One region of the Micrococcus sp. KT16 genome, then DNA from elsewhere that is predicted to be linked to it. Evidence: predicted binding sites of a transcription regulator. Region 1 holds the regulator's gene; the other holds the start of a gene.
The links. The regulator LexA, encoded in region 1, represses DNA repair genes until DNA is damaged. The targets are predictions, from matches to a motif close to TCGAACANNTGTTCGA.
Positions count from the first base shown of each region.

Region 1 (7,708 bases):
CACTCGGCCGGGCTGGTGCCGTCGTCCTCGTCGAACACGTGCAACGGGTTCGCGGAGCCGTCCACGCCGGGGCCGGAGAGGTCACGGCCCTGCCACGGGACGCCCGCGGTGTCCGCGGTGTTCTCGCCCGCGGTCTTCTCCCGCATGCGGTCGAGTGCGGCCCGGATGTGCCCCGGCAGCTCCCGGGCCGCCGGATGCGGCACCGCGACCGTCTCGTCGATCGGACCGAGCCCGTCGTCGCGGGCCAGGCCGCCGTCGTCGTGCGAGCCCGTCACGGGGCGACCGGGCCGGGCTGCTCGGAGCGCGCCTGCTCCACCGTGGCGCCGCCGGCGACGGCCAGCGCCTGCTCCAGGCTGAAGCGGCCGGCGTACAGCGCCTTGCCCATGATCGCGCCCTCGACGCCCTGGCCGGTCATGGCCGCGAGCGCGGCAACGTCCTCGAGGGAGGAGATGCCGCCCGAGGCGACGACCGGCTTCGCGGTCTTCGCGCAGACCTGGGCGAGCAGCTCCGTGTTCGGCCCCTTGAGCGTGCCGTCCTTCGTGACGTCGGTGACCACGTAGCGGGCGCAGCCGGCATCCTCGAGGCGGGCGAGCACCTCCCAGAGGTCGCCGCCCTCCTTGGTCCAGCCGCGGGCGGCGAGCGTGGTGCCGCGCACGTCGAGGCCCACGGCCACCCGGTCGGCGAAGCGCTCGATGACGCGCGCGGTCCAGTCCGGGTCCTCGAGGGCGGCGGTGCCCAGGTTCACGCGCGCCGCACCCATCTCGAGGGCGTTCTCGAGCGAGGCGTCGTCGCGGATGCCGCCGGACAGCTCGATCTTCACGCCGATCTCCTCCACCACACGGCGCATGACCTCGCGGTTGTCACCGCGACCGAAGGCCGCGTCCAGGTCCACGAGGTGGATCCACTCCGCGCCGGCGCGCTGCCAGTCCAGGGCGGCGGTGACCGGGTCGCCGTACGAGGTGGCGCTGCCGGCCTCGCCCTGGACGAGGCGGACGGCCTGGCCGTCCTGGACGTCGACGGCGGGCAGCAGCTCGAGGGCGGGGGCGTTCGGGGTCATGGGGTTCCTCTCGGGTGGGGCGGCCGGCGCGGTCAGGCGCCGACGGTCAGGAAGGAGGCGGCGATGGCCATGCCGGCCAGCACGAGGACGATCACGATGGCCCACAGCGGCGCCTTCTGCGTGCGCATGGACCAGGCGGCGCCGAGCAGCAGCCCGCCGAGGGCGAGGTAGAGGACGGACCAGTAGGGCATCAGAGGGTCTCCAGCCAGTTGCGCAGCAGCTGCAGCCCGGCGTCCCCGGACTTCTCGGGGTGGAACTGCGTGGCCGACAGGGGGCCGTTCTCCACGGCGGCGATGAAGTCCGCGCCGTGGTGCGCCCAGGTGACCTGGGGCGGACGCATGGCGGAGATCGTCTGGTCGAACTCCCATTCGAGCACGCCGTAGGAGTGGACGAAGTAGAACCGCTCGTCCTCGATGCCCGCGAAGAGGGCGCTGCCCTCGGGCGGCCGGACGGTGTTCCAGCCCATGTGGGGCAGGACCTCGGCGGGCAGCTCGGCGACGACACCCGGCCACTCCCCCATGCCTGCGGTGCGCTCGCCGTGCTCGACGCCGGCGTCGAAGAGGATCTGGTGGCCCACGCAGATGCCGAGGACGGGTCGGCCCCCGGCCACGCGGCGGCCGATCCAGCGGGTGCCGCCGACCTCGGTCAGTGCCCGCATCACGGACGCGTACGCCCCGACGCCGGGCACGAGCAGCCCGTCGGCCTCCTGCACGGCCTGCGGATCGCGCGTGAGCTCGACCTCCGCGCCGGCCCGCTCCACGGCACGCAGCGCCGAGTGCACGTTGCCCGAGCCGTAGTCCAGGACGGCGACGCGCGGCCGCACGCCGGGGACGGTGGTGGGGCGGGCCATCAGAGGGCGCCCTTGGTGGAGGGCACGCCGGTCATGCGGGGGTCGTCCTCGACGGCGGCGCGCAGGGCGCGGGCGAAGGCCTTGAACTGCGCCTCGACGATGTGGTGCGGATCCCGGCCTCGCACGACGTCCATGTGGAGGCAGATCGCCGCGTGGTACGTGATCGACTCGAACACATGGCGGGTCATGGAACCGGTGAAGTGCCCGCCGATGAGGTGGTACTGCTGGCCCTCGGGCTCGCCCTCGTGCACGAGGTACGGCCGGCCGGAGACGTCGACGACGGCGCGCGCCAGCGCCTCGTCCAGCGGCACGGACGCCTCGCCGAAGCGGCGGATGCCGGACTTGTCCCCGAGCGCGGTCTTGAGCACCTCGCCCAGGGTGATGGCGACGTCCTCGACCGTGTGGTGCACGTCGATGTGCGTGTCCCCGGTGGCACGGACCGTCAGGTCGATCTGGGAGTGCCGGGACAGCGCGGTGAGCATGTGGTCGTAGAACGGCACGGTGGTGGAGATTTCAGCGCGGCCGGTGCCGTCCAGATCCATCTCGACGTACACGTCCGACTCGCTCGTGGTGCGCGTCATGCGCGCACGGCGTCCGGAGATCAACTCGGCTGCCACGGGTCCTCCTCGGGCTGGGTCCGCACCGGTCCGGGACGGGTGCGGGGGGATGCGGGTGCGCGCGGCCGGTGCCGGCGGGCCGGGGCGCCGCGCGCGCTGTCCCTATCCTAGGGAGCCGGGCGGACGCCGAGACTCCGGTGACGCCTCAGGACCGGTCCCCGGTCTCGCCGAGGACCTCCGCGAGAGCGGTGAGGAACGCCGTCGTCTCCGCCTCGGTGCCGGCGGTGACGCGCAGGTGGTGCGGGATGCCGACGTCCCGCACGAGGACGCCGCGGTCGAGCAGGCGGCGCCACACGTCGGACGCGTCCTCGAGGTGACCGAAGAAGACGAAGTTCGAGTCGGACACCGAGGGCCTCAGTCCCAGGCCGCGCAGGGTGGAGACGATGCGGTCGCGCTGGGCCTTGATGTCCTCCACGGTGCGCAGCAGCGCGTCCACGTGATCGAGGGCGGCCTCCGCCGTGGCCTGCGTGACCGCGGAGAGGTGGTACGGCAGGCGCACCAGGCGCAGGGCGTCGGCGACGGCGGGGTCCGCGGCCAGGTAGCCCAGGCGCGCGCCGGCCAGGGCGAACGCCTTGGACATGGTGCGCGTGACGATCAGCCGCTCACGGCCGGGCAGGAGGGTGAGGGCGGAGCGGGTGCCGGCGAGGGCGAACTCCGCGTAGGCCTCGTCCACGACGACCATGGCGCCGGGCCCGCCGGCGGCCTCGTTCTGCGCCTGCGCGGCGTACACGGCCTCGATGGTCGCCAGGTCCAGGGCGGTGCCCGTCGGGTTGTTGGGCGAGGCCAGGAAGACGACGTGCGGACGGTGCTCCCGCACCATGGCCGCCGCGTGCTCGGCGCTGAGGGTGTGGTCTTCGGCACGGCCGCCGTCCACGAACACGGTGTCCGTGCCGCCGGCCAGCAGCGGGTACATGGAGTACGAGGGCAGGAAGCTCAGCAGTGTCCGCCCGGGGCCGCCGAAGGCCTGGAGGATCTGCTGCAGGATCTCGTTGGAGCCGTTGCCGGCCCACACGTGGTCCGCCGTGAGGCCGTGGCCGAGGTAGCCGGCGAGCGCACGTCGCAGCCCCGTGAACTCGCGGTCCGGGTAGCGGTTCAGCCCCCCGGCGACGGCCGCGACCCGCTCGGCGATGGCGGTGGCGACCTCCTCCGGCACCGGATGCGTGTTCTCGTTGGTGTTGAGCATGTACGGCACGTCCAGCTGGGGGGCGCCGTAGGGGCTCAGGCCGCGGAGGTTCTCACGCAGGGGCAGAGAGCTGAGGTCGGTCATGGCCGCCAGTCTAGGAAGCGTGGAGGGCGAGGCCCGCCGTGCGTCACCGCGTGGCCGGGACGAACAGCTCCTCGCCCGGCGCGGGGGCCCGGCCCTCGAGCCCGTTGAGCTCGTCGATCGTGGCGATCACCTCGTAGACGTCCGCCTCCGGAGCCACCGTGGTGGCGATGGTCCACAGGCTGTCCCCGGGCATGACCGTGACGGACTGGGTGGCGGGCCCCGCGGTGTCCGCGGACACCGCGGCGGGCGACAGCAGCACACCCAGGAAGAAGGCGGCCGCCAGCGTGGCGGCCACGGCCGCGGCGATCACGGGGATCCCCCGCAGCACGAGGCGGCCGCGGCGGGTCAGACGGATGGTGGCCGGACGCGGCCGCGCCGTCGCGGGCGAGCCGGCGAACTGGGCGGTGGTGAGCGTCATGGTGTCCTCCTCCGGGGCGGATGCCCTCCAGGTGATCGAACATGTGTTCGAATCCGTTCGAATGCCTTTCTAGCACAGGTGTTCGAGACATGCCACGACGAGATCGAACATATCTTTGAAGGAGAGGCGGCTCTCCTCTAGGCTCGAGGCCATGCACGGACGCCCCGGAACGCCCCGGGACCGCCAAGACACAGGCAACCAGCGGGGGCGGACACGGTAAGCGTCCGGACGGCAGCCGGACGCCGGAACACGAGTCCGGCCACCATCACCCCGGGAGAACGGACGGCAGCCATGAGCACCACCGACGATCAGCCGGCGGCGCGCGCGCCGCTCACCGACCGCCAGCGGCGGATCGTGCAGACCATCCGGGACGCGATCGCCGACCACGGCTACCCGCCCTCCATGCGCGAGATCGGCGACGCCGCGGGCCTGGCCTCGCTCTCCTCCGTCACGCACCAGCTGGGCCGTCTCGAGCGGCACGGCTACATCCGGCGCGACCCCGGACGCCCGCGTGCCCTCGAGGTGCTGCTCGACGTGGACGGCACCCCGCTGGGCGAGGCCGCCTCCCCCACCGCTGCGCCGTCGTCGCGGGTCTCCGCGATCCCCGCGTGGCACACCGGCGCAGACGAGGCGGACAGCGTGCCGGTCCCCTGGGTCGGCCGCATCGCGGCGGGCGGCCCGGTCCTGGCTGAGCAGCAGGTCGAGGACGTCATGGCGATCCCGCGACGCCTCACGGGCGAGGGCGAGCTGTTCATGCTGCGCGTCACGGGCGACTCGATGGTGGACGCCGCGATCTGCGACGGCGACTGGGTGGTGGTGCGCCGGCAGGACACGGCGGAGAATGGCGACATCGTCGCGGCCCTCCTCGACGACGAGGCCACCGTGAAGACCTTCCGCCGCCGCGACGGGCACACCTGGCTCCTCCCCCAGAACACGGCCTACGAGCCCATCCTCGGCGATCACGCCACCGTGATGGGGCGGGTCGTCACGGTCCTGCGTTCGCTCTGACCCGCTCCCTCCGGCCGGGCCGACGGCCCGAGGCCGAGCGAGGTCAATCGCCCGAGGCGAGCCGTGCCAGCACCCCGCGGACGACGTCGCGGTCCGTGGTGCGCCAGAAGTCCGGCAGGGCGCTCGTGATGTAGCCGCCGTACCGCTCGGTGGCCAGGCGGGGGTCCAGCACGGCCACCACGCCGCGGTCCGTCACGGAGCGCACGAGGCGCCCGGCGCCCTGGGCCATGCGCACGGCCGCATGCGTGGCGGAGATCCGCATGAACCCGTTGCCGCCGTTCCGGGCGACGTCCCGGGTGCGGGCCTGGGAGAGCGGGTCGTCCGGCCGCGGGAACGGGATGCGGTCGATCACCACGAGCCGCAGCGAGTTCCCCGGCACGTCCACGCCCTGCCACAGGCTCATGGTGCCGAACAGGGACGTGTCCGGCTCCTCGGCGAACTGGCGCACGAGGGCGGAGAGGGTCGCGTCCCCCTGGCACAGGATCGTGGTCTTCGGCCCGAGCCGACGGCGCATCTCGGCGGCGGCGTCCTCGGCCGCCCGGCGCGAGGAGAACAGGCCGAGGGCCCCGCCCCGCGACGCACTCAGGAGCGCCTCGAGCTCATCCAGGGACTCGGGCGAGGCCGTCCGGCCGGGCCGGGGCAGGTGCCGGGCCACGTAGAGCACCCCCTGACGCGGGTAGTCGAAGGGGCTGCCGACGTCGAGGGCCTCGAACTTCGGGGCGTCCGGGCCGGCCAGGCCTACGTCGCCGGCCACCGAGTCGAACCGGCGCTCCCCCGAGCCCACGGTGAGCGTGGCGGAGGTGAGCACCGTCGTCGCCTTGCCGAACAGGCCCTCCCGCAGCTTGCCGGCCACCGAGAGCGGGGCCACGTAGAGCTGGGGCGGGTCGGTCTCGTCCCCCGGCTGCCAGCCCACGCCGGGCTCGAAGTGGCCGGGGCGGGTGGCCCACAGCACCTCGGGGAAGTCGGCCTCGGGCCGGGCCGCGAGCATGCGCTCCACCACCTCGAGGACCTCGAGGATCCGCGAGCGCGCCATCTGCCGTCCGCCGTCGGCGTCGGCCTCCTTGTCCTTGTCCTGGCCGAGGTCGGACAGGCACTGGCGCGCGGCCGTGAGGACGCCGGTGAGGGCCTGCTCCTGCACCTCGTCCGGGCCGGCGGCGATCAGGCCGGACGGGGTGTCCGTGAACGCGCGGTCCAGGGCCGCCCCGGCCTCGATCAGATCCTCCACGGCCACCGTGGTGTGGCGGCGCAGCGAGGTGGCCGCGCCGTGCACGATCGACCCGGACAGCTGCCCGGTGACCGCACCGGTCACCCGGTCCTGGAGCTCGTGGGCCTCGTCCACGATAACGGCCGAGTACGCCGGCAGCACCGCGAGCCCCTCGAAGGCGCTGATGGCGAGCATCGCGTGGTTGGTGACCACGACGTCCGCGTCCGCCGCGTCCGCGCGGGCCCGCTCGGAGAAGCACTCCTCGGCCTGGGGGCAGCGGGACGCGCCGAGGCAGTCGACTGCGGAGACGGAGACCTGCCGCCACGCGCGGTCGGTGACGGGGACCTCGAGGTCGTCGCGGTCACCGGTCTCGGTCTGGTCCGCCCACGCCCGCAGGTACATCACCTCCTTGCCCAACAGGGAGGAGGGCCCGGCGGCGCCGTCCGTGGCGGAGCCGATCACCCCGCCGTCGTCGGCGACCGTGAAGAGGGCCTCCTCCCCCTCGTCCCCGGGGTAGCCGCCGTCCACCTTGTGGCGGCACAGGTAGTTGGAGCGGCCCTTGACCAGGGCGACGACGGGCTCGCGGGGCAGCTCGTCCTTGAGCGCCTCGACCAGCCGGGGGGCGTCCCGCTTCATGATCTGGGCCTGCAGCGCGAGCGTGGCCGTGGCGACGACGACGGGGTCCTCCTGCGTCATCGCGTGCTGGATCGCGGGGATCAGGTAGGCCAGGGACTTGCCGGTGCCGGTGCCGGCCTGCACGAGCAGGTGGCGGCGCGACTCGAGGGCGCGCGCCACCTGCAGCACCATCTCCCGCTGTCCCGCGCGGTGCTGGCCGCCGGTGGCCTGGACCGCGGCATCCAGCAGGCGCAGCGCCTCGCGCTCGTGCTCCGTGCGCGGCTGCGCGCCGCCCGCCCCGGCCTCCTGCTCCTCCTCGCTCACGACGCGTCCGCCTCCACGACGAACTCGGCGAAGTCCGGCGCGATGTCCTCACGGACCAGCACGGACAGGCGGGTGCCGCCCTCCTCGTAACCCTCGGCCAGGATCTCCGCGTCCGCCGAGTGGAGGCGGGAGACCAGCTCACCCCGGGTGAACGGGATCAGCAGTTCGAGCCGCACGTCCGGCCGCGGGATGGTGGCCGCGATGGCGCGCTCGAGCTCGTCGATGCCCTCGCCGGTGCGCGCGGAGACCACCACGGCGTGGGGCTCCTTGGACCGGATCCGGGCGACGACGGCCGGGTCCGCGGCGTCCGCCTTGTTCAGCACGATGATCTCGGGGATCCGGTGCGCG
Region 1 covers NZ_QNRG01000002.1:176,026-183,733, forward strand. Annotated here, with positions in the region: gene DE149_RS02920 (SseB family protein) at 1-275, opposite strand, end outside; gene priA (bifunctional 1-(5-phosphoribosyl)-5-((5-phosphoribosylamino)methylideneamino)imidazole-4-carboxamide isomerase/phosphoribosylanthranilate isomerase PriA) at 272-1,057, opposite strand; gene DE149_RS11670 (hypothetical protein) at 1,090-1,248, opposite strand; gene hisH (imidazole glycerol phosphate synthase subunit HisH) at 1,248-1,907, opposite strand; gene hisB (imidazoleglycerol-phosphate dehydratase HisB) at 1,907-2,488, opposite strand; gene DE149_RS02940 (histidinol-phosphate transaminase) at 2,670-3,791, opposite strand; gene DE149_RS02945 (LysM peptidoglycan-binding domain-containing protein) at 3,835-4,209, opposite strand; gene lexA (transcriptional repressor LexA) at 4,501-5,217, shown strand; gene DE149_RS02955 (ATP-dependent DNA helicase) at 5,261-7,360, opposite strand; gene hflX (GTPase HflX) at 7,357-7,708, opposite strand, start outside.

Region 2 (7,708 bases), on a different contig from region 1:
CACCTTCACGGGCCAGCCGCCCGTGCCGTGGTGCGGGATGTCCGGCAGGGGCTGCGCCCCGGTGCCCGCCCGGCTGCTGCGGCGCGCGGCGGCGGCTCGGCGGTCCGCCGCGAGCCAGTCCCGCCACTGCTGCCGGGTGGCGTCCAGGTAGTCGGGGTCCGGGAGCGTCTCGGGCCGGTGCAGGTCCCAGGCGCGCACGGCCTGGACGGACACGGCCCGGTCGCCGGTGCGCCGGACGGTGCCCTCGATCAGCAGGAGGCGGGCGGAGAAGAGCATCTCCCCGGAGGCGTGCTGGGCCTCCGTGAAGAAGGAGGCGTCCACGCAGCCGGTGCCGTCGTCCACGGAGAGGAACACCACCCGCTTGCCGCTGCGCATGGGCGGGGTCTGGGTGGCCACGCGCACCCCGGCCACGAGCACCCGGGACTGCGTGCGCAGCCCGAGCAGGTCCTTCGCCCGGGTGACGCCGAGCGCGTCCAGGTACGGGGCGTGGGAGTCCATGAGGTGGGCGGTGACGTCCAGGGCGGTGAGCTCCAGCTCGGTGCGGACCCGGGCGGCCGGGGCCGGGTCCGGGAAGAGCGGGGCGAGGGCGGTGAGCTCGGTGTCCGGCAGGTCCAGGGCCAGCTGGCCCTCCACCTGCCGTGGACGGGCGGACCGCGAGCGCGGGGCGGTGCGGCCGGGGGCGGTGCCGTGGGTGGTGGAGTGCTGGAGTTCGAGGTGGTGGACGAGGTCGATGCGGGAGGCGCCGCCGGGTGGGAGGAGGCAGTCGAGGGCGCCGAGCTGGGCGAGGCGTTCGAGGTTGCGGGCGGTGGGGCGGGCGCGGTCGCGGACGTCGGCGAGGGAGCGGTAGGGGCGGCCGGCGTCGAGGCGGTCGGTCTCGGCTTCGCTGAGTCCGGAGAGGCTGGTGAGGGGCAGGCGGATGCCCCAGCGGCCGGGGGCGCCGTCGTCGATCTCGGGGTGGGCGGGGACCCATTCGACGTGGACGTGGCGGGAGGAGGCGTTGACGTCCACGGGGAGGACGGGGATGCCCATGCGGCGGGCCTCGGCGACCATGAGGCGGGCGGGGTACATGCCGGGGTTGTGTTCGAGGATGGCGGCCATGAAGGCGGCGGGGTGGTGGGTCTTGAGCCAGGCGGAGTGGTAGGTGGGGACGGCGAAGGCGGCGCCGTGGGCCTTGCAGAAGCCGAAGGAGCCGAAGGCGGAGAGGGTGGCCCAGACCTCGTCGATGACTTCGAGGGAGTAGCCGCGGGCGAGGGCGCCGGTGCGGAAGGCCTCTTCGACGAGGTGTTCCTGCGGGCCGCCGAGGAGGCGGCGGTGCTCGTCGGCGCGGGCCAGTCCGCAGCCGGTCATGACGTCCATGGTGCGCAGGACCTGTTCGTGGAAGACGGTGACCCCGTGGGTCTCGGCGAGGACGGGCCGCAGGTCGGGGTGCGGGTAGTGGGCGGGTGCCCAGCCGTGCCGCTGTTCGAGGAAGGGTCGGACCATGTCGGACTGCATGGGGCCGGGGCGGAAGAGGGAGATGTCCACGGTGAGGTCGTTGAACTCGCGGGGGGCGAGTTTGCCGACGAGTTCGCGCTGGCCCGGGGACTCGATCTGGAAGCAGCCGAGGGTGTGGGTGGTGCGGATCATCGCGTAGGTGGCGGGGTCGTCGAGGGGCACCTGTTCGAGGTCGATGCGCTCGCCCGTGGTGCGTTCGACCTCGGCGATCGTGTAGGCGATGGCGGACTGCATGCGCACGCCGAGGATGTCGAGCTTGAGGAAGCCCATGGGGTCCATGTCGTGCTTGTCGAACTGGCTCATGGGCAGGCCCATGCCGGAGGGTTGGACGGGGGTGCGGTGCAGCAGGGTGGCGTCGCCGAGGATGACGCCGCAGGGGTGCATGGAGATGTGGCGGGGCAGGCGGTCGAGGCGTTCGGTGAGGTCGACGAGCAGGTCCAGCTGGCGGTCGCCCTCGGCGCGGCCGGACTCGATGCGGCGGGAGAGGCCGCCGAGTTCGGGCATGCGCTGGAGGGCCTCGCGGAAGTTCGAGGCGGAGAAGCGCCAGAGCTGCTTGGCGATGGCGTCCACCTCGGGTTCGGGCATGCCGAGGGCGAGGCCGGCGTCGCGGACGGCGCCGCGGGCCCGGTAGGCGTTCTGCATGCTCATGAGGGTGGTGCGCTCGGCGCCGAAGCGATCGACGACGGCGTGGTAGATCTCGTGGCGGCGGGCGGACTCCACGTCGATGTCGATGTCCGGGAGGGTGGAGCGGTCGGTGGAGAGGAAGCGCTCCATGATCAGGCCGTTGGCCATGGGGTCGACATGGGAGATGCGCAGGGCGTGGTTGACGAGGGAGGAGGCGCCGGAGCCGCGGGCGGCCACGCGGATGCCCATGCCCTCGATGAGGTCGACGACGGCGGCCACGGTGAGGAAGTAGGAGGAGAAGCCGAGTCGGGTGATGATGCCGAGCTCGTGTTCGGCGCGGTCCTGCAGGTCCCGGGCCGCCTGGCTGGTGCCGGGGAGGCCTCCCCCGGTGTGGAGGTGGGGGTAGCGGGCGAGGAGGCCGGTGCGGGTGCGCTCGCGCAGCACGTGCTCCGGGGGGCCGTCGATGCCGATGACGGCGGCCTCGGGGACGCGGGGCACGCCCCAGCCGAGGTCGGTCTCGGGGTCGAGCGCGCAGGCCTCGGCGAGGCGACGGGTGGCCTCGAGCAGGGGGGCGGGGCGGTCGTCGGCGGCGGAGGCGACCTCGTGGGCGATGCGGTGCATGGCGGCGGTGGACTTGAGCCAGCCCTGTCCGTTGGGCTGCAGGTCGTGGAGGGCGTCGAGGGAGCTGAGGGCGCGGACGGCGTCGAGGACGTCCGCGGTGGCGGCGCCGTCCGGGGCCGCGTAGCGCACGGCGTTGGTCAGGACGGCGGGGATGCGGGCCTGGCGGGCGGCGCGGAGGGTCTTCACGGCGTGCCCGGTGTCGAGGCGGCGGCCGGGGGCGGAGAGGTGGGTGACGACGTCGGCGTGGGGGCTGCCTGCGGGCAGGGCCGCCTTCCAGCGGCGCAGGGCGGCGAGGCCGGCCGCGTACCGGCGGCGGGCCAGGTGGCGGCCGACGTCCGAGTCCGGGCCGAGGAGGACGAACAGCTCGGGGGTGGGCGGGTTGTCCCGGTTGGCGGCGGTGGGGACCCGGCCGGCCGCCGCGGCGGCGAGCTCGGCGACGCTGGCCCAGGGGCTGCCGCCCGCCGCTCCCCCGGTGGTGCGGGCGTGGGCGGCGGAGACTAGCTCGCACAGGGAGCGGTAGCCGGAGCCATGACAGCCGCCTCGGGCGAGCACGACCACGCGGCCGGCGTCCTCGTCCTCGCTCCACCGGACGGCCAGGTCCACGCCCACGATCGGGGTGATGCCGTGGCGCAGGCAGGCGCCCACGTGCTTGGCCATGCCGTAGAGCCCGTCCCGGTCGGTGCAGGCCAGCAGGTCCATGTCCGCGGCCGCGGCGGCGGCCACGAGGTCCTCGGGCCAGCTGGCCCCGTAGTGGGCACTGAACGCGGAGGCGACGTGCAGGTGGGCGAAGGGGGCGGCGGTGCATCCGGCCGCGGCTGCCTGGCTCATGCCGACCGCCTCAGGTCCTGGGCGTGCTCGTGGACGCGCACGAGCCGCCACCGGCCGGAGTCCAGGTGGTGGGCGACGTCGAGGGTCTGCAGGGGCGCGGCGCCGGCCCGGGCCAGGCGGACCTGCAGCCGCCACATCTCGTGGTCGACGAGACCGGCGCCGCGGCCCTTCTCCGCGCGGACCTCCTCCGCCCACCAGCGGCGCCGCTCGAACCAGCGCACGGGGCGCTCTGCGAGGACGTAGTCCCGCCCGTTCCAGCGCAGCCCCTGCGGGGTGCCGTCTGCTCCGCACTCCACCGCCACCGACTGTGTGAGGACTCCCATTCTGCTTCTCTCCCTGTGCACTGCTGACCGGACCGACGACGGGGTGCCGTCGGGCGATGGGAGCGCGGCCCGTCCGGCGGACCGGACGCGGGGAAGAAGTGGGAAGGTGGGGCCGCACCCCCGATCGTACTCGAACATGTGTTCGAATGCGATGGGGGCGAATGTAGGGCGGCCGCCGGACACGTTAAGGACGCACCGCCCCGAGACGAGCGAGGCCGGGAACGCCCTTTTCGTGAGGCCGGCTGGCCGAGTCCTGGCCGTGGGCCTCGAATCCGACCCTGGGGCGCACATGCACGAGAAAATCGTCTCTTGGGCCGGAAGAAGTGCGTCGGCACGGCCCTGTGGACAATGCGAGCAGGACCACAATCCGTCTGCGTATACTCCGAACCAACCGGGCCTCGCATGCCACGGGCACCGCGCTGCGGGATCAGCGCGGGAGGCGCGGACACACGACGGACGTCCAGTTGGAGGGGAAATGTCTCTCACCGCACCCGGGCGCGCCCTGCGCCGCCGCCGATTCGCCCAGGCCGGCACGCTCAGCGTGGCCTTGGCGCTCGCACTGACCGCCTGCGGCGGACAGTCCGAGCCCGCCGAGTCGTCGACGACGTCGCCCTCGTCCGCCAAGCCCGCCGTCGAGACGTCCGCGAGCACGAGCGAGACCGCGGGCGTCAGCTCATCCCCCACGGCCACGGAGAGCAGGTCCGGCGAATACGTGCCCGCATCTGCCGACGGTCCCGCTCAGAACGTGCCCAAGCCGGAGATGCCCGCCGCCATGAAGGAAGAGACCAAGGAGGGCGCCGAGGCGGCGATTCGCTATTTCTGGGACGCGCACTACTACGCCGAGCAGACCGGAGACACGGAACTCCTCGACTCTCTCTACAGCGAGTATTGCGAGTTCTGTTCGGTCCGTAGCGACAGCATTGATGGAATTTATAAGGATGGTGGCTGGTACACCGGCACGGAACCTCGAATTGACTCGATGCTCACTGCACAGTCGGAGAACGGGTACATCTCGACGTTGCTCATCACAACTGAAGACGGGACCGGGTATTCCAGTGATGGCTCCATTCCAGAGGACGCCCGAGTCGCACATGCGTCGAAGCAGCCCTGGCTAGTAGAGGTCTCCTACGACACCAACAACGGCCGCTGGGTGATTGATGAAATGACCTACGAGGGTGGAGACCCGTCTCAATGAAGCACCAGACACTGATTGCTATGGCAGCGGCTATCACGCTAGCTAGTGTCGGAGCGACAGGCGCCTGGGCTGTCACTTCGCCTTCCTCCGCCACCTGCAAATCAACGAATATCAATTATTCCGCTCGATCAGACTCTTTTAATGGAACGTCTCACTGTCGTAATGAAAAAAGGCCTGATCGCAAAAGTGCTGTGACCGCGGGGAGCAGGAGTCGAGACTCTGGCAGAGACTCCCACCTAGAGCACAAGACGGTCAGTGCATGCTTCTCAGGGCAGCTGGGCAATCCGGATTTCGAGAGCTGCCGAGAGCAGGAGGACAACTTCTGCCCCGAGGGTTCATGGATCCGGGCGCAGACCATAGACACCCGTCAACCTGATGCGAATCCCGTCTATGGCGCCCCCAAATGTTGGACGGCCAAGGCCTCCAGCAACGGCGCCCCGCCCGTCTCCATCGACGAGGTCCGCACGCTCCTCGTGCTGGAGCCTGAGATCCGGTCGGACAACGGCGGACGCGGGATCCGCAATGCGGAGACGAACTTCTACGCAGACGCCGAGACGCGCACGCTCGTCACCACCCTCAACGGGGTCGAGGTCGAACTCCGCGCCACGCCGGTGAGCTTCCACTGGGATTACGGGGACGGGTCCCCCACCAAGACCACCTCGGTCGCAGGCCAGAGCCAGCCGGAGTTCAACGTCCCCACCCCCACGAGCCACGTGTACGAGGACACCGGGCAGTACACGGTCCGCCTCACCACCGTCTACATCGGCGAATACCGGGAGGCCGGGGGCGAGTGGGTGCTCATCCCGGGCACCATCAGCCTCGACTCGGCCCCCGTCACCGCGAACATCTGGCGCACCATCACCCGCAATGTCGCCGATGACTGCAGCGTCGACTCCTCAGCCTGGGGCTGCACCGGCCCCATCGAATCCGCTCCGGCCGGCTGAGCACAGACCGCGGGGCGGCCGACGGTCTCCCGTCCACCGCCCCGCGGCCCACTCGTCGGTCGGGTGTGTCAGACCCGGCGCACCCGCCCCCGGGCCATGAGCACGAGTCCCGCGCCGAGGGCCGCGAGTGCTCCGAGCACGCCCGCCGGAACCTCACGCCCGGTCTCGACCGTGTCCGGGGTCGTGTGGGTCTCCTCCCCGCCCGTTCCTTCTCCCGGCTCCTCCCCGGCCACGGGCGCCGGAGTGTCGACGGGCTCCTGCTCGGCGGGCGGCACCGGGTCCGCCTCGCCGGGAGACGGGGCGTCCTCCCCCGCCGGCACGTTCAGGGCCCGGGGCTTCTGCCCGTCCGCGAGCAACTCGACGAGCGCGAAGACGTCGGACCGCGCCGCGTCCTGGGTGATGATGACGTCCTCACTCTTGGTCATCCCGTCCAGCGACCAGTCGAGGACGAGGCGGTCGTCGGTCGGGCATGTCGCGTCGGCGAGGTAGTGAAACCCGGTGAAGGAGTCCACCGTGGTGTCGCGCCAGAGGGCACCCCAGCGCGGACCCCACGAGAGTTCCGCGACCGCTGCGTCGTCGCCCAGGCCTTCGGACCGGAACGGCAGCAGCACGCCCGACTCGGCGTGCTCCAGCGTGAGGAACCGCTCGGGGTAGTCCCCGAACACGGGGTCGGCCAGGCTGTGCTCGCCCCACGCGTAGACGAGTCCGGCAGAGGGGCCTCTGTTGCCCTCCGGAGTGCCGGCGGCCTCGTCATAGAGGGCGGCGGCCACCGGGGTACCGTCCACGGACAGGGTGAACAGGAGATGACCGTCTCCGGCCTCGCCGTGGCACCCCTCCAAAAGATGCGGCGCTCGCGCCGGCCCGGTGACATCCACGCTACGCAGAGCCCATTCTCAGGGGGAGTTCAGGACGGTCTCGGATCCGTCTCGATCCGATCACGGTGCCGCGGCACCGCGTTCCCGCGCCTCACGGGCAGGTCATCCCCGTCGCCCCGTCCCTCAGAGCAGCGTTCCCTGCTGCTCTCTCATCTCCTGGGTCAGCTCCGGCCCGTTGTTCCGGACATTCCCCACGGCGCCCCCCACGGGCCGCAGCGACCAGCCCGCCGCGACGTCGTACGCGCCGGCGCACACCTCGCCCACGAGGGCGTCGGCTTCTTCGGCAGACCCGAGCGTGTCCGGGGCGAGCCACCGGTCCATCGTCTCGGCGTCCATGGGCACGGGCATCCGGTCGTGCAGCTGGCCGAGTGCGGCGAGCACCGGCTCGTCGTCGTCCGCGTCGGGTGCGGCCATGGTGAGGATCGTCGTCGAGAGGACCCAGGCGTCCTCCCCCGCGGCCTGGGCCTCGGGGTCCTGCCACCACTCGTACAGGCCGGCGAACCAGATGACCGGCCCCTCGCCGTCCCCGGCCCCGGCCGGGTGCACGTAGTAGGGCTGCTTCTTCGCGGCCCGCCCGTCGGGACCCTTGGCGCCAGGCTCCGGCGTCTTCCACTCGTAGTAGCCCTCCACCGGCACGGCGCAGCGTCGAGCGCGGACGGCGGCCCGGAACGTCGGCTTGGAGGCCACGGTCTCCGAGCGCGCGTTGAACGCACGGGACCCCACGGACAGCTCCTTCGCCCACGGCGGCACCAGGCCCCAGCGCGCCACGTGGATCCGCCGGGTCACTCCGGCGCCAACGCCGTC
Region 2 covers NZ_QNRG01000015.1:27,299-35,006, forward strand. Annotated here, with positions in the region: gene DE149_RS10265 (DNA polymerase III subunit alpha) at 1-3,567, opposite strand, end outside; gene DE149_RS10270 (DUF6504 family protein) at 3,564-3,890, opposite strand; gene DE149_RS10275 (DUF6318 family protein) at 4,366-5,085, shown strand; gene DE149_RS10280 (PKD domain-containing protein) at 5,559-6,029, shown strand; gene DE149_RS11870 (hypothetical protein) at 6,098-6,814, opposite strand; gene DE149_RS10295 (SOS response-associated peptidase) at 7,028-7,708, opposite strand, start outside.
Region 2: a site for LexA is predicted at 4,021-4,036, ahead of DE149_RS10270 (DUF6504 family protein). Genes of this name have one in related genera too.